2 linked regions of the Rhodobacter capsulatus SB 1003 genome follow. The protein of the gene in region 1 binds, or shares a complex with, the protein of each later gene. Links are inferred from orthologs where the notes say so. Each region holds a gene or a part of one and is shown in the gene's direction. Other genes may lie near its edges. The genes, in order: carB and carA.

Region 1 (9,173 bases):
ATGCACCCAGCCGGACAGACGAACTTCCTCACCCGCATTCGCGGCGCTGAGGGCGGCGCAGGTATGGCTGCGATAGGCGTGCATCACTCTCCCCTTTCCCGGGCTTGTCGTATCGACGCCCGATCAACCGCGAAGGCCGGACAAAGTCAAGCCACCCTGCCCGCGGCCGCGGTCAAATCCGCCCGCCGCGCATGGAATGATGCTTGCGCCGCGCCGCCACCCGACTATAACGCCCATCAATTTGCGCACCGGACCCCAAGGCCCGGTGCGTCTTGCCGCGCCATCCATGAAGGGGTCCCCCATGCCGAAGAGAACCGACATCCAGTCCATCCTCATCATCGGCGCCGGTCCCATCATCATCGGGCAGGCCTGCGAATTCGACTATTCCGGCGCGCAAGCCTGCAAGGCCCTGCGGGAAGAAGGCTACCGGGTCATTCTGGTGAACTCGAACCCGGCGACGATCATGACCGACCCGGAAATGGCCGATGCGACCTATATCGAGCCGATCACCCCCGAGGTCGTGGCGAAGATCATCGAAAAGGAACGCCCCGACGCGCTTTTGCCGACGATGGGCGGGCAGACCGGCCTGAACACCTCGCTTGCCTTGGCCGACATGGGCGTGCTGGAGAAATTCGGGGTCGAGCTGATCGGCGCCAACCGCGAGGCCATCGAGATGGCCGAAGACCGCAAGCTTTTCCGCGAGGCGATGGACCGGATCGGGCTGGAAAACCCGAAAGCCACGATCATCTCGGCGCCGAAGCTGGAAAACGGCAAATACGACATCTCGGCCGGCGTGCGTCAGGCGCTGATCGATCTGGAACATATCGGCCTGCCCGCGATCATCCGCCCGGCCTTTACCCTTGGCGGCACCGGCGGCGGCGTCGCCTATAACCGCGACGATTACGAGGCCATCGTGCGCTCGGGCCTTGATGCTTCGCCCGTGGCGCAGGTGCTGATCGATGAATCGCTGCTGGGCTGGAAAGAATACGAGATGGAGGTTGTCCGCGACAAAGCCGACAATGCCATCATCGTCTGCTCGATCGAAAACGTCGATCCGATGGGCGTGCACACCGGCGATTCCATCACCGTCGCCCCGGCGCTGACGCTGACCGACAAGGAATATCAGATCATGCGCAACGGCTCGATTGCCGTTCTGCGCGAAATCGGTGTCGAAACCGGCGGCTCGAACGTGCAATGGGCGATCAACCCGAAAGACGGGCGCATGGTGGTGATCGAGATGAACCCGCGGGTGTCGCGGTCCTCGGCGCTGGCCTCGAAAGCCACGGGTTTCCCGATTGCGAAGATCGCGGCGAAACTGGCCGTCGGCTACACGCTCGATGAACTTGACAACGACATCACCAAGGTCACGCCCGCGTCCTTCGAACCCACCATCGACTATGTCGTGACCAAGATCCCGCGCTTTGCGTTCGAGAAATTCCCCGGTTCCAAGCCCGAGCTGACCACCGCGATGAAATCGGTGGGCGAGGCGATGGCGATTGGCCGGACCTTCCACGAATCGGTGCAAAAGGCGCTGGCCTCGATGGAAACCGGCCTGACCGGCTTTGACGAAATCGCCATCGAGGGCGCGCCCGACAAGGCCGCCGTGATCAAGGCGATCTCGCGTCAGACCCCGGACCGGATGCGGCTGATTGCGCAGGCGATGCGCCACGGGCTGAGCGACGAGGAAATCGTCACCGCCACCGCCTTTGATCCGTGGTTCCTCGCCCGCATCCGCGAAATCGTCGAGGCCGAGGCCGCGATCCGCAAGAACGGCCTGCCGCTTGATGAAAAGGGCCTGCGCAAGCTGAAGATGATGGGCTTCACCGATGCGCGTCTGGCGAAACTGACCGGCCGCGACGAGGGTCAGGTCCGCCGCGCGCGGCGCAATCTGGGCGTCACCGCCGTCTTCAAGCGCATCGACACCTGCGCCGCCGAATTCGAGGCGCAGACCCCCTACATGTATTCGACCTATGAAGTCCCGGCGATGGGCGATGTCGAATGCGAGGCCCGGCCCTCGGACCGCAAGAAGGTCGTCATCCTGGGCGGTGGCCCGAACCGGATCGGTCAGGGGATCGAATTCGATTACTGCTGCTGCCATGCCTGCTTCGCGCTGACGAAGGCGGGTTATGAAACCATCATGATCAACTGCAACCCGGAAACGGTGTCGACCGACTATGACACCTCGGACCGGCTCTATTTCGAGCCGCTGACGCTGGAACATGTGCTGGAAATCCTGCGCGTCGAACAGGATAACGGCACGCTGCACGGCGTGATCGTGCAATTCGGCGGCCAGACGCCGCTGAAGCTCGCGAATGCGCTGGAAGCCGAGGGGATTCCGATCCTGGGCACCACGCCGGACGCCATCGACCTCGCCGAAGACCGCGAGCGCTTCCAGCAGCTGCTCAACGATCTGGAGCTGAAGCAGCCGGTCAACGGCATCGCCTCGACCGAGGCGCAAGCCTTTGAAATTGCGGGCCGTGTCGGCTATCCGCTGGTCATTCGCCCGTCCTATGTTCTGGGCGGCCGCGCCATGGAAATCGTCCGCGACACCGAGCATCTGAAACGCTACATCACCACCGCCGTCACCGTCTCGGGCGACAGCCCGGTTCTGCTCGACAGCTATCTTTCGGGCGCGATCGAGGTGGATGTGGATGCGCTCTCGGATGGCAAGACCGTCCATGTCGCGGGGATCATGCAGCATATCGAGGAAGCGGGCGTCCATTCGGGCGATTCCGCCTGCTCGCTGCCGCCCTATTCGCTCTCGCGCGAGACCGTGGCGGAGCTGAAAGCCCAGACCGAGAAAATGGCGCTGGCGCTTGGCGTCGTCGGGCTGATGAACGTGCAATTCGCGATCAAGGACGGGGTGATCTATGTGCTGGAGGTGAACCCGCGCGCCAGCCGCACCGTGCCCTTCGTCGCCAAGGCGACCGACAGCGCCATTGCCTCGATCGCGGCGCGGCTGATGGCGGGCGAGCCGATGGCGAATTTCCCGCTGCGCGCCGCCTATCCCGAAGGTGTCGGCCCGGAGACCCCCCTGCCCTTCGCCGATCCGCTGACCTTGGCCGATCCGAACACGCCCTGGTTCTCGGTCAAGGAAGCGGTGCTGCCCTTTGCCCGCTTCCCGGGTGTCGATACGCTGCTTGGGCCGGAAATGCGCTCGACCGGCGAGGTGATGGGCTGGGACCGCAACTTCCCGCGCGCCTTCCTCAAGGCGCAGATGGGCGCGGGCACGCATCTGCCGGAAAGCGGCCGGGTGTTCCTGTCGATCAAGGATGCCGACAAGTCGGACGATCTGGCCAATGCCGCCCGCGATCTGATCGCGATGGGCTTCACGCTCGTTGCCACCCGTGGCACCGGCGCCTGGCTGAAGGAAAAGGGCGTCGAGGCCGAGGCGGTGAACAAGGTCTACGAGGGCCGTCCGAACATCGTCGACCGGCTCAAGAACGGCGATATCGCGCTGGTCTTCAACACCACCGATGGCAACCAGTCGGTGTCGGACAGCCGCGAGATCCGCGCCGTCGCGCTTTACGACAAGATCCCCTATTTCACCACCGCCGCCGCCTCCATCGCCGCCGTCGCCGCGATGAAGAGCCGCGCCGAGGGCGAAATCTCGGTCCGGCCGCTGCAGGCGTAAGCAGGCACGGCCGCGCCGCGGGCGCCTTGCCGCCCGAAACCAGCCCTGCCCTCCCGTCGGGGGGGGGGCAGGATGCCGCAGCGCCTTCACAAGCCCGTGCGGGTCATTGCCCCACCGCAGCCACAGGCGTAAGCCCCGGTTCACATACAGAAACTGGAGGCAGGAATGAAACGCATCATCCTCACCGCGGCCTGTGCGGCCGCGCTTTTCTCGCATGCCGCGATGGCGGGCGAGCTGACCGGGGCCTCGATCGGGCTCGACTACAACACGCTGATGAACGACGACAACGGCCGTCTGGACAAGAAAACGCTGTCGGGCAGCGCCGAATACGGCATCGACCCGAACTTCAGCCTGCAGGGCGATCTGGCCTATGCCAAAGTCCGCTCGCTGGAGGCCGACGGCTACGAAGCCACCGTGCACGGCATCTATCACGCCAATGACACTGCCTCGTTCGGCGTCTTCGCCGGGCGCTCGGACAGCAACGAGCTGGGCCTTGGCCTGAACTACACCGGCCTTGAAGCCGGGCTGGAATTCGGCGCGTTCGAGAGCGACATCTACCTTGCCAGCGGCACGCAGAACGACATGAACGCGACGCTGCTGGGCCTTGGCACCACCTACAACGCCTCGGAAGCGGCCAGCGTCGGGCTGTCCTATGACCGCGCCGAAGTGGTGACGCTCGACGCCTCGCGCGTGCAGCTCGAAGGCGAATACCGCATCGGCCAATATGCCCTGACCGCACAGGTCGGCCATGCCAAGTTCGAAGACGCCTATTCCGACAATTACATCGGCGTCGGCGCGAAGATGACCTTCGGCGCGAAACGCGGCGCGACCTTCGACCGTCGCGGCATCCTCGAGGCCTGGCCGGGCCTCTGAGGCAAGATCGGGGCCGGGGCATCGCAGCAGCGCGCCCCGGCCCTGTCATCCCGGCCCTAAAGGAACGGCACCAGCGGCACGCTGTCGCCGCAGGCCGCCAGAGCCAGCAGAAGTCCAAGCATCCAAACCTGTTTCATCGTACCCTCCTTGGCTGTCCTCAGCCTAGGCCCGGAAGGGGGCACGACGCAATCACCCTTTTCTTTGCGCCGGTCGCCCCCTAACCTGTCGCCATGCAGACCGATTTCCTCATTCTTGGCGGTGGCATCGCGGGGCTTTCCGCGGCCGCCCATCTCGCCCCCCTCGGCACGGTGACGCTGCTCGAGGCCGAGGCCGATCTGGCCTATCACGCCTCTGCCCGCTCGGCCGCGCTTTATGAACCGCGTTATGGCAATCCGGTCGTGGTGGCGCTCTCGCTTGCCTCGCAGGGCTTCTACGAAGGCTCCGGGCTGCTGACCCCGCGCGGGCTGATGGTGGTCGATGACGCGGGTCACGAGGCCCGGTTTCGCGACCATCTTGCACATTTTCAACTGGAGGCGCTGACGATCCCCGAGGCGCAGGCGCTCTGGCCGATCCTGAACCCCGAAACGGTCGCCTTTGCGGGCTATGCCGACCGGGCGAAGGACATCGACACCGACGCGCTTCTGGCCCGCTACACCCGCGAGGCCCGGGCGGCAGGCGCCACGATCCGCACCCGGTCCCGCGCCGCCCGGATCACCCGCACCCCCGCGGGCTGGGAGGTCGAGGCCGCGGGCGCCATCTTCACCGCGAAGATCGTGATCAATGCCGCAGGCGCCTGGGCCGATCAGGTGGCCGCGCTGGCCGGGGCAAGGCCGCTTGGCATCACGCCGCTGCGCCGCTCGATGGCGCGCATTCCGGCCCCCGAGGGACTGGATGTCCGCCGCTGGCCGATGGTGATCGGCGGCGGCGAAGACTGGTACATGAAGCCCGATGCCGGGGCGCTGATCGTTTCCCCCGCCGACGAGGACCCGATGGAGCCGCAGGACGCCTGGGCCGATGACATGGTTCTGGCCGAGGGGCTGGCGCGCTATGAGGAGGCGGTGACCGCCCCGGTGACCCGGCTTCTGGCGAATTGGGCCGGGCTGCGCAGCTTTGCGCCGGACCGTGCCCCGGTGATCGGCTTTGACACCGCCGCGCCCGGATTTTTCTGGCTGGCCGGTCAGGGCGGCTACGGCTTCCAGCTGGCCCCTGCGGCCGCCGAACTTGTGGCCGATCTGATCGCGGGCCGCCCGCCCGCGCTCGACCGCGCGCTTCTGTCCGCGCTTGCGCCGTCGCGTTTCGATTGACATTCCATAATTTGAATATATCAAGGTCTCAAATCAGGAGGCCCAGATGAGCTACAAGACGAAGATCGAGACGATGCGCGGCGAGCTGCGGGTGATGCGCAAGATCATCCCCGAGGCGATGCGCGGCTTTGGCGAGATGGAAAAGGCCATCACCGAGAACGGGGTGATGGACAAGCGGCAAAAGGAATGGATCGCGCTGGCCATGGGCATCGCGCAGCGCTGCGAGCCCTGCATCGGCTTTCACATCGGCGCGATGATGCGCGCGGGCGGCACGCGCGAGGAATTCGCCGACATCTGCGCCGTGGCGATCCAGATGGGCGGCGGCCCGGCGATGATGTATGCGGCCCATGCCTTGGCCTGCTGGGACGAACTTGCCGCCGAGCAGGCGGGCACCCCCACCACCGCCTGAGCGGCGCAAATTTCCGCCAGCCCGGCTGCGCCCCCGTGACAGCGGGGGCGTTTTGCGTCACCCTTGGCGCAATCAGACCAGCACGGGCAGAGCAGGCATGCGGATTTCGACACTCATTTTCACCACGGCGCTGTGCGCGCTGGTTCTGGGCTGCGGGCATCACGGGCGCGGACATCACGGCGCGGTCAAGGGGCGGCTCGAATCGCCCTCGGGCCTCGATGCCGCCGCTTACCGCGCCCCCGGCCTGCCCCGCGGCTTTGGCGACACCGATCCGCATGAATGGCAGGGCATCACGCCCGCGCATTACGCCGTGCACGGGCTCGATGCGTCGCGCTATCAGGGCGCGATCGACTGGCGGGCGGCGCGGCAGGCGGGGGTGTCCTTTGCCTGGCTCAAGGCGACCGAGGGCGGCGACCGCGTCGATCCGGGCTTCGCGCTGAATGCCGGCGCGGCGCGGGCGGCGGGGGTGCCGGTCGGCGGCTATCATTTCTTCTATTTCTGCCGCCCGGCCTCGGAACAGGCGGCCTGGTTCATCCGCAACGTGCCGAAAGTGGCGGGCGATCTGCCGCCGGTGCTCGACATCGAATGGAACCCCGATTCGCCCAGCTGCAAGCTGCGCCCCGAGGCCGCCAAGGTGCGGTCCGAGATGCGCACCTTCCTGAGCCTGCTCGAACGCCATTACGGCACCCAACCCGTCGTCTACACCACGCCGGGTTTCTACAAGGACAACGATCTGGGCAGCCTGTCGGGGGTGGATTTCTGGCTGCGCGCGGTGACGGCGCATCCCTCCGAGCGCTACCCGGGCGAGCGCTGGACCTTCTGGCAATATACCGGCACCGGCGTCGTGCCGGGCGTCGGCGGCATCGTCGACATCAACGCCTTTGCAGGCTCGCGCGCGGCCTGGGGCGCCTGGCTCTCTGCCCGCGCCCAGCGCTGAACGGAGAAAGGGGGGCGCTGCCCCCCTCTTGGCCTTCGGCCAAGTCTCCCCCCGGCGTATTTTCACCAAGAAAAAACACGCCCGCTTTTTCTTGGTCCAAATACGCCCTTGCGACGGGGGCCCGAAGCGAACGGGCCGGGGTTTCCCCCGGCCCGCCTGTTTCAGCCATCCTTGCGGATGCGGGCGTTCGTCGGATCATGCGGGCTGTCCTCAGTCACCACCGCATCCCATTCCTTCAGCTGGATCTTCACCTTCAGCTTGGTGCCCACCTCGGCCAGATCGGGGCGGACATAGCCCATGCCGATCTGCTTGCCGAAGGCCACCGACCAGCCGCCCGAGGTCAGACGCCCGACCTTTTCGCCGTTGTGGATCAGCGCTTCCTTGCCCCAGGGATCGGTGTCCGACGGCCCGTCGATGAGCAGCGTCACGCATTTCGCGCGAATGCCGGTGTCGAGCATCGCCTGTTTGCCGCGGAACTCCTTCGACAGGTCGATGAAGCGATCAAGCCCGGCTTCCATCGGCGTCGCGTCGCGGCCCAGTTCGTTGCCGAAGGCGCGATAGCTCTTTTCCTGCCGCAGCCAGTTCTGCGCCCGCGCGCCCACGGGTTTCAGCCCGTGTTTCGGCCCGACCGACCAGATCAGATCCCAGAGGTAGCGGCCGAATTCGATCGGGTAATGCAGTTCCCAGCCAAGCTCGCCGGTATAGGCCACGCGGATTGCCCGCACCGGGCACATGCCAAGCTCGATGGTGCGGCAGCTGAGCCAGGGGAAGCGCTTGTTGCCCAGAACGGTGTCCGGCGCCGCATCCTTGACGATTTCGGCCAGGATCGCGCGCGCATTCGGACCGGCCAGCGCATAGACGCCCCATTGCGTGGTGACATCGTGGATGTCGATGTGCCCGCCGCCCTGCGCCATGAAGTCATCGGCAGATTTCTGCAGGAAATCATAATCATAGGCGGTCCAGGCCCCGGCAGAGATCAGGTAGTACTCGTTCTCCGCCAGACGGACGATCGTATATTCCGTCCGCGTCGTGCCCGCATCGGTCAGCGCATAGGTCAGGTTGATCCGCCCCACCGCGGGCAGCTTGTTGCAGGTGAAGTGGTCGAGGAAGGCCGTCGCGCCCGGACCGCGCACCAGATGCTTGGTGAAGGCCGAGGCGTCGATGATCCCCGCGGTGTCGCGGATCGCTTGCGCTTCCGCGACCGCATGCGGCCACCAGGCGCCGCGGCGGAAGCTGCGGGAATTGTGGTCGAAATCGGCGGGCGCATCAACCGGGCCATAATAGTTCGGGCGTTCCCAGCCGTTCACCTGACCCATCTGCGCGCCCAGCGCGATCTGGCGGTCATAGGCGGGCGCCGTGCGCAGCGGGCGGCAGGCTTCGCGTTCTTCATCCGGGTGGTGCAGGATGAAGACGTGGTCGTAGCATTCCTCGTTCTTGCGCGCGGCATATTCGGTGGTCATCCAGTTGCCGTAACGCTTCGGATCAAGGCTGGCCATGTCGATCTCGGCCTCGCCATTCACCATCAGCTGCGCCAGATAATAGCCGGTGCCGCCCGCCGCGGTGATGCCGAACGAGAACCCTTCCGCCAGCCACATGTTGCGCAGACCCGGGGCCGGACCGACCAGCGGGTTGCCATCGGGCGTGTAGCAGATCGGGCCGTTGAAATCGTCTTTCAGACCAACGGTTTCCGAAGAGGGAATCCGGTGGATCATCGACATGTATTCCGCCTCGATCCGCTCCAGATCGAGCGGGAAGAGATCGGCGCGGAAGGTTTCCGGCACGTCATAAAGGAACCGGGCCGGGGCGCCCTTTTCATAGGGCCCAAGGATCCAGCCGCCGCGTTCCTCGCGCACATACCATTTCGCATCGGCATCGCGCAGAACCGGGTGTTCCGGGTTATTCTTGCGCCATTCCTGCAGCATCGGATCGGGCTCGGTGACGATGAACTGATGTTCCACCGGAATCGCCGGGATCTTGATGCCCAAAAGCCGCGCCGTGCGCTGCGCGTGGTTGCCC
Region 2 (8,165 bases), 740 kb from region 1 along the record:
TCGAAATAGATCCGGTCGGCGTCGGCCTCGCCATAGATCAGATCGTTGCCGCTGTTGCCCGCCAGCAGATCGGCGCCGTCGCCGCCATGGATCGTGTCCTGACCGGTCCCGCCAAGCAGCAGGTCGACGCCCGCGCCACCGTCAAGACTGTCGTCACCGGCGCAGCCCTGGATCGTGTCGGCGCCGGTGCCGCCAAGCAGCGTGTCATTGCCGTCCTCGCCCAGGATCGAATCGTTGTCGGCGCCGCCATCCACCAGATCATTGCCCGATCCGGCCCAGATCGTGTCATTGCCCGCATCGCCAAACAGCGTGTCATTCCAGACATATCCGGTCGTGCCGACGTAATCGTCGATGTAATCGTCGCCAAGGCCGCCGTGCACGCAATCGCCGCCGGTGCCGAAGGTGATCGAATCATTGCCCGCGCCGCCGTCGATCGTGTCGGCCCCGCCCTCGGTGGCGATCGTGTCATTGCCCGCCCCGGCGGCGATGCTGTCGTTGTAGGCCCCGCCCTGGATCGTGTTGACATGATCGGGGTCGAAGCTCATCGAGGCCAGCGTGCTGTAAAGCGGCCCGGTCGAGACATCGGCGCCGTACATCCCGTCGTTGACGCCCGAGACGTGATAGGTCACCCCCGGCGTCAGCGGGTTTGTCGCCACCTCGCCGATGATCGTGCCGCCGATTTCCAGCGTATACATGTGCACGACCGTGCCCGAGGGATCGGTGAAGGTCGAAGACCATTCGACATAGACACGCCCGGAGTAAAGCAGCGTGCCGCCCGCGTCATAGACCGCGACGGACTGGGTCGAATCGTTGCCGTATTCGTCGGCCATGAAATTGCTGTCGCCCGACAGGGACGTATCGTCATCGGTAAAGACGAATGTCCGCCGCGAGGTCGAATAATCCCAGGCGGGATCGACCTTGAACTGCGCCCCCGGCCAGAGCGTCGAGCCTCCGCCCTCGACCTGGAACTGGGCCCCATACAATCCCTGAACAGTCCAGGTCGTCATCTTCCGCCGCCTCACCCGCCCCCGACGTCGCGGCCGGGCATCCGCGCGAGCGTGCCGCAATTTCCTCAATGCAGCCTTAACGCGGGCGGAAATCCCCCTGTTTTCAAGCCGAAGCCCGAGGGCAAGCAATGACGCAGCCGGAAATGACGAAGCCCGGGGTGGTGCCCCGGGCTTGCGGCCATCCGGCCAGTGGTGCGGTTGAAAAGACTCGAACTTTCACGGGAGTTACCCCACAGCGACCTCAACGCTGCGCGTCTACCAATTCCGCCACAACCGCATGTTCTGGCTTGGTGAGGGGCGATTTAGCCGAGCCTGCAGGGAATGAAAAGCCCCAATTTGCGGGTTTCGGAAAATCTCTTGCGCGACGCCGGGGCAGGACCGCCCCCGCCCGGCCCGAATCCGGCTTGAGACACGCAAGCGATTGTTTTACCCCAAGGGCAGGAGAGTTGCGCATGCCTGAATGGATCACCTCGGATCGTCCCGTGCCCTACCCCGACGCGCTGGCCTTCATGGAAGCGCGGGTGGCCGCGATCGCCGCGGGTACCGCGCCCGAGGCGATCTGGCTGCTGGAACATCCCGCCCTTTACACCGCGGGCACCTCGGCGCGGGCCGCCGATCTGACCGACCCGGACCGGTTCCCGGTCTACGCGGCCGGGCGCGGCGGCCAATACACCTATCACGGCCCCGGGCAGCGCGTCGTCTATGTCATGCTTGATCTGAACAAGCGCGGCCGCGACGTGCGCTGCTTCGTGCAGGCGCTGGAAACCTGGGTGATCGGCGCGCTGGCCGAATTCAACGTCAAGGGCGAGATCCGCGACGGTCGCGTCGGCGTCTGGGTGACCCGCCCCGAGAAGCCGCCGATGCCCGATGGCACGCCGCGCGAGGACAAGATCGCCGCGATCGGGGTGAAGCTGCGGCGCTGGATCAGCTTTCACGGCCTCTCGATCAATGTCGACCCGGATCTGAGCCATTTTTCCGGCATCGTGCCCTGCGGCATCCGCGAGCATGGCGTGACCTCGCTCGTCGATCTGGGGCTGCCGGTGACGATGGCCGATCTCGACCTGGCGCTGCGGGCCCGGTTCGAGACCGATTTCACCCCGCGCTGCGGCGGCTGAGCCGCGCCGCAAGGCCTGCCGGAGGGGCGGCATTTCATCTGGCATTCACTTTGCGTCCGGATTCTTGCCCCGCGGGTCATGGAATTGAAACAAAGGGATATGCGCGACCTTTTGCCTTGTGGTAAAGCGTGGACCGGGTAAGGAATCTGCCCCTTGGCCCCGGCTCCAGACCGGGCAAGCAAACAGACCAAGGATACAGCGATGAAGATCAGCCTCACTGCCGCCACTGTCGCCGCGCTCGTGCTCGCCGCCCCCGCTTTCGCGGGCGACGCCGCGAAGGGCGAAAAAGAATTCAACAAGTGCAAGACCTGCCACTCGATCATCGCGCCCGACGGGACCGAGATCGTGAAAGGCGCGAAGACCGGCCCGAACCTCTACGGCGTCGTCGGCCGCACCGCCGGCACCTACCCGGAGTTCAAATACAAGGACTCGATCGTCGCGCTCGGCGCCTCGGGCTTCGCCTGGACCGAGGAAGACATCGCGACCTATGTGAAAGACCCGGGCGCCTTCCTGAAGGAAAAACTCGACGACAAGAAAGCCAAGACCGGCATGGCGTTCAAACTCGCCAAGGGCGGCGAAGACGTCGCGGCCTATCTGGCCTCGGTCGTGAAATAAGATCCGGCAGATCCGGTTCCGGGCCCGGTCGGTTCTCCGACCGGGCCTTTTCATTTGGCCAGGACGGCCGGAGGGCGTAGCCTGCAAGGATCAACCGGAGGTTTCCGATGCAGCTGCGCTATGTCATCCTTTACGTGCCCGACGTCCCCGCCACGATGGCCTTCTATGCCGAAGCCTTCGGGCTTGAGCGCGGCTTCCTGCACGAAAGCGGCACTTTCGGCGAAATGGTCACCGGCGCCACGAAGCTCTGCTTCACCGCGGTGTCGCTGATGGAACAGATCGGCAAACAGGTCGCCACGACGCCCCCCGCCCTGCCCTCCTTCGAACTCGCCTTCGAGACCGAAGACGTTGCCGCCGCCCTCGCCCGCGCCCTTGCCGCGGGCGCCAGCCTCGTGCAGGGGGTCGAGCGCATGGACTGGGGCCAGACCACCGCCTATGTCCGCAGCCCCGAAGGCACGCTGGTCGAGATCTGCACCCCCGTCACGGCATGAGCCCGGCTGCGCTTTCACCTTGGCGAAAATATCCCGGGGGGAGTCCGAAGGACGGGGGGCAGCGGCCCGCTCTGCGCCCGACCGCACGCCAACCGCATGATTTTCCTCACAATCTTATTCCCGCCCGCAGGTCTTGACCAATCCTGCCCCTCCCCGTAGGTTCGGTCGAATTTTGCCCCGGAGAGTCGCGCCATGCCCATGAGCCCCCAGTCGTCGGAAAAACCCACCGCGCTCATCGTCACCGCAGACGGACAGCTCTTCTACGGCCGAGGCTTCGGGGCCACCGGCGAAACCGTCGCCGAGCTGGTCTTCAACACCGCGATGACCGGCTATCAGGAAATCATGACCGACCCGTCTTACGCCGGTCAGGTCGTCACCTTCACCTTCCCCCATGTCGGCAATGTCGGCGTCACCCCCGAGGATGACGAGACCGCCGAGCCCGTCGCCGCCGGTCTGGTGGTGAAATGGGACCCGACCGAGCCCTCGAACTGGCGGTCGGTGGAAAATCTGGTCGGCTGGCTGCAAAAGCGCGGCCGGATCGGCGTCGGCGGCATCGACACGCGGCGCCTGACCCGGGCGATCCGGCAGCAGGGCGCGCCCCATGTGGCGATCGCCCACAACCCCGAGGGCGTCTTCGACATCGAGGCGCTGGTGAAAAAGGCCCGCGACTGGAAGGGGCTTGTCGGGCTTGACCTGGCGAAAGACGTCACCTGCGCGCAAAGCTACACCTGGGACGAACAGCGCTGGGCCTGGCCCGAGGGCTACACCCGCCGCGAGGGTCCCGGCTTCAAGGTCGTCGCGATCGATTACGGCGCGAAACGCAACATCCTGCGCTGCCTTGCCTCGGCCGGTTGCGACGTCACCGTTCTGCCCGCCACTGCCACCGCCGAGGATGTCCTGGCGCTGAACCCCGAGGGCGTGTTCCTGTCGAACGGCCCGGGGGATCCGGCGGCGACCGGCGCCTATGCCGTGCCGATGATCCAGGGCGTTCTGGCGACCGATCTGCCGCTCTTCGGGATCTGCCTTGGCCATCAGATGCTGGCACTGGCGCTGGGCGCGAAGACGATCAAGATGAACCACGGCCATCACGGCGCGAACCATCCGGTCAAGGATCTCACCACCGGCAAGGTCGAGATCACCTCGATGAACCACGGCTTCGCCGTCGATGCCCAGACCCTGCCCGCGGGCGTCAAGGAAACCCATGTCAGCCTGTTCGACGGGTCGAACTGCGGCATCGCGGTCGAGAATCGCCCCGTCTTCTCGGTGCAATATCACCCCGAAGCCAGCCCCGGACCGCAGGACAGCCTGTATCTCTTCGAGCGTTTCGCCGCTGCGATGGCCGCCCGCCGCGCGGCCTGACGCAAGTTATCCACAGACGTTCGCGCTGTGTTCCGGCCGCCTTCGGGCGGCCGAAAAAATGACTCGCAGAATCCGCTTCAACAGGCGTTTTGGTTAACCCAAGATTAACCAAAAAGGCGAAACTGTGACCCCGTATTCTACCCGGGGGCGAAATGCGCGGATCCAGTCATCTCAATGCAAGGCGCGTCGCGGCTGTGGCCCCCTGGCCGAAAGCCTCGGTCGCGGACGCATCGCCCCCGCAGGACGGGGCCCCCGACGCGGCAGAGGCCGGGGGGGTGACGATCGGGCGGCCACGGCGGCCGCAGCCGGATCGTCGGCAACTGGGGCAGATCCTGCTGGAGATGGGGGCGGTGCAGCCGGGCGATCTGCTCAAGGCGCTGGCGCTGCGCAACCGTCAGGACGTGCGGCTGGGCGACATCCTTCTGACAAATGGCTGGGTGACCGAGGCCGATCTGATGGCGGCGCTGGCGCGGCAGTCGCATGCGGCGGTGATCGACCTTCTGGCAGAGCCGCCCGATCCGCGCCTGATCGACACGCTCGGCCCCGAACTCTGCCTCAAGGAGGCGATGGTGCCCTGGCGGCGCATCGGCGGCGTCACCCTGATCGCCACCGCCCGGCCCGAACATTTCACCCGGCTCGCCGCCGACCTGCCGCCCGACTACGGTCCCTACCGGATGGCGCTGGCGCCCGAACGCGACGTGCACGGGGCGCTGCTGGCGCGGCGCCAGACCGCCCTGATCCGCCGCGCCGAGGTCAAGGTCGACCCCGACCGCTCCTGCCGCACCCATAACGAGAAACTGGCGGCCCGGCTGGTGCTTGCGGTCACCGCCGTCTCGGTCGCGGGGCTGATCCTGGCCCCGGTGGCGGTCTTTGCGGTGCTGTTCCTCTGGGCGATGGTCACGCTTTACGCCACGATGGGGCTGAAGCTGGTGGCCTGGATCGCCGAGATGACGGCGCAGCGCCGCGCCCGGGCCGGGGCCGCGCAGCGGGCGCTGCGCCCCGCGCCGATGCGGCGGCTGCCGATCATCTCGATCATGGTGCCGCTTTACAAGGAACGCGACATCGCCACGCGGCTGGTCGAACGGCTGTCGCGGCTGAACTGGCCGCGCGAATTGCTCGACATCCTGCTCGTCGTCGAACAGACCGACCGCACCACGCGCGAGGCGCTGTCCGGGGCCACGCTGCCGCGCTGGATGCGCGTCGTCACCGTGCCCGCGGGGCCGATCCAGACCAAGCCGCGGGCGCTGAACTATGCGCTGAACTTCTGCCGCGGCTCGGTGATCGGGGTCTATGACGCCGAGGACATGCCCGAGCCCGAACAGCTGCACATCGTCGCCCGCCGCTTCGCCGAAAGCCCGCCCGAGGTCGCCTGCCTGCAGGGCATTCTGGATTACTACAACCCGCGCACGAACTGGCTCGCGCGCTGTTTCACCATCGAATATGCGGCCTGGTTCCGCGCCATGCTGCCCGGCCTTGCGCGGCTGGGCCTTGTGGTGCCGCTGGGGGGGACGACGCTGTTCTTTCGCCGCGGCCCGCTGGAGGACCTGGGCGGCTGGGATGCGCATAATGTCACCGAAGACGCCGATCTGGGCATCCGTCTGGCGCGGGCGGGCTACCGGACCGAGCTGATCCCGGCGGTCACGCACGAGGAAGCCAATTGCCGCGCCGTGCCCTGGGTCAAGCAGCGCTCGCGCTGGCTCAAGGGCTATGCGATGACCTGGGCCGTGCACATGCGCGATCCGGCGCGGCTTTGGCGCGACCTTGGGCCGAAGCGGTTCTTTGGCGTGCAGATCCTGATCCTCGGCGCGCTGTCGCAATATCTGCTGGCGCCGCTTCTGTGGACCTGCTGGCTGATCCTGTTCGGGATCTGGCATCCGATTTCGGCGATCATGTCGGAAGGGCTGGAAAACTGGCTTCTTTTCACCTTCGTGCTGACCGAGATCATCAACATCACCGTCGGCGCCTGGGCGGTGCGCGGCAAGGACCACCGCCATCTGATCCCCTGGGTGCCGACGCTGAACCTCTATTTTCCCTTGGGCGCGCTGGCGGGCTGGAAGGCGATCTACGAGGTGATCACCAAGCCCTTTTACTGGGACAAGACCGTGCATGGCGTCTTTGACGGGGTGCATCACATGTCCGCCCCGGCGCTGCGCCCGGATCTGGCGACGGAAATGCCGCCGCCCGGCCCGCCGCCGCGCACGCCGCTGGCGCCGCTGATCGACTGAACCGGCTCAGGGATGTTCGGTCCGGGCTTCGGCATCCAGCTTCAGCCGGGTCTCGAAAGCCTGCGAAATGTGATGGCGCAGCGCCCCCGCCGCCGCATCGGCATCGCCCGCGCCGATCGCATCGACAATCGCCTGATGCTCGTCAAGCGCCTTTTCCCCCCGCCCCTCGGCCGCCAGAGAGGTCGTCGCCAGAAGCGCCATCGAGCGATGCACAAGGTCAAGCTGCTGCACCAGATAGCGGTTGTGCGAAGCCAGATGCAGCTGCCGGTGAAAGCGCTTGTTCGCCCGGGCCAGCGCGATCGGATCGTCCTGTTGCGCCCGGTCCAGATCGATCATCTCCTGCAGCACCCGGATTTCCTCGGGCGCGGCATGTTTCGCCGCCAGCCGCGCCGCCAGCGCCTCGAGTTCCGCGCGCACCGCGTAAAGCTCGGCCAGCTGGTTGTGATCAAGCGAGGCGACGATCAACGAACGCCCGTCACGCGCCAGCATCGCCTGGGTCTCCAGCCGTTGCATCGCCTCGCGCACCGGCGTGCGCGACACCCCGAAGCGCTCGGCCAGTTCCGATTCGACCAGCCGGTCCCCCGGTCGGTAAAGCCCGGCATCGATCGCTTCGAGAATGAGCGTATAGGCGTCCTTCTGCATCGAAATCCCGACCTTTCCAATTCCGCGCTCCCATTGTATGCCGCAGTATGCGGACTCGGAGCGGGGGGCAGATTAGGCGCAGCCTTGCGCCGTGACAAGCCGCCACAGTTGCAAATCCGACGCTTTGCCCTACCTGCCCGACGCTTCCTGGTGAGATCATGCCCGCATCCGAGTTTTCCCACGTCTGTCACTGGGTCTTCGACCTTGATCACACGCTGTACCCGCCCTCGGCGCGGCTCTTCGATCAGATCGAAGTGCGGATGACTGCCTATGTGATGCGCGCGCTGGGTGTTGACGCCGCCGAGGCCGACCGGCTGCGCGACCAGTACTGGCGCAGTCACGGCACCACGCTGGCCGGGCTGATGCAGGTGCATGGCGTCGATCCCGCGCCCTATCTGCACGAGGTGCATGACATCGACTTTTCGGCGCTGACGCCCGATCCCGAGCTGCGCGCGGCGATCGCCGATCTGCCGGGGCAGAAGATCGTCTTCACCAACGGCTCGGCGCCCTATGCGCAAAAGGTTCTGGCGGCGCGCGGGCTTGACGGGCTGTTCGACGGCATTTTCGGCGTCGAACATGCCGAGTATCATCCGAAACCCGCCGCCCGCGCCTTTACCACCGTCTTCGGCCGCGCCGGGGTCGATCCGGCCCGCGCCGCGATGTTCGAAGACGATCCGCGCAATCTGGCCGTGCCGCATCAGCTGGGCATGC

Evidence for each region.
Region 2: the proteins of carB (region 1) and carA are in contact, whole or in part, in a solved structure (PDB 1KEE), measured with the Escherichia coli proteins. The link is inferred for Rhodobacter capsulatus SB 1003 from one-to-one orthologs.

Annotation. Positions count from the first base shown.
Region 1 is NC_014034.1:563,331-572,503, reverse strand. The notes cover bases 1-3,834. They hold carB (carbamoyl-phosphate synthase large subunit), read left to right. Parts: upstream 1-301; coding sequence 302-3,634; downstream 3,635-3,834. Other genes in these bases: RCAP_RS02680 (outer membrane beta-barrel protein), read left to right, coding at 3,800-3,834; aspS (aspartate--tRNA ligase), read right to left, coding at 1-84. Also shown: more of RCAP_RS02680, read left to right, coding at 3,835-4,507; RCAP_RS02675 (NAD(P)/FAD-dependent oxidoreductase), read left to right, coding at 4,738-5,811; RCAP_RS02670 (carboxymuconolactone decarboxylase family protein), read left to right, coding at 5,858-6,220; RCAP_RS02665 (GH25 family lysozyme), read left to right, coding at 6,318-7,157; RCAP_RS02660 (GcvT family protein), read right to left, coding at 7,319-9,173. UniProt on the Escherichia coli protein: Large subunit of the glutamine-dependent carbamoyl phosphate synthetase (CPSase).
Region 2 is NC_014034.1:1,306,386-1,314,550, reverse strand. The notes cover bases 2,678-5,503. They hold carA (glutamine-hydrolyzing carbamoyl-phosphate synthase small subunit), read left to right. Parts: upstream 2,678-3,420; coding sequence 3,421-4,587; downstream 4,588-5,503. Other genes in these bases: RCAP_RS06175 (glycosyltransferase family 2 protein), read left to right, coding at 4,740-5,503; RCAP_RS06185 (VOC family protein), read left to right, coding at 2,845-3,228; RCAP_RS06190 (c-type cytochrome), read left to right, coding at 2,678-2,737. In the rest of the region: RCAP_RS06205 (Hint domain-containing protein), read right to left, coding at 1-1,007; lipoyl(octanoyl) transferase LipB, read left to right, coding at 1,460-2,122; more of RCAP_RS06190, read left to right, coding at 2,324-2,677; more of RCAP_RS06175, read left to right, coding at 5,504-6,812; RCAP_RS06170 (GntR family transcriptional regulator), read right to left, coding at 6,819-7,454; RCAP_RS06165 (pyrimidine 5'-nucleotidase), read left to right, coding at 7,613-8,165. UniProt on the Escherichia coli protein: Small subunit of the glutamine-dependent carbamoyl phosphate synthetase (CPSase).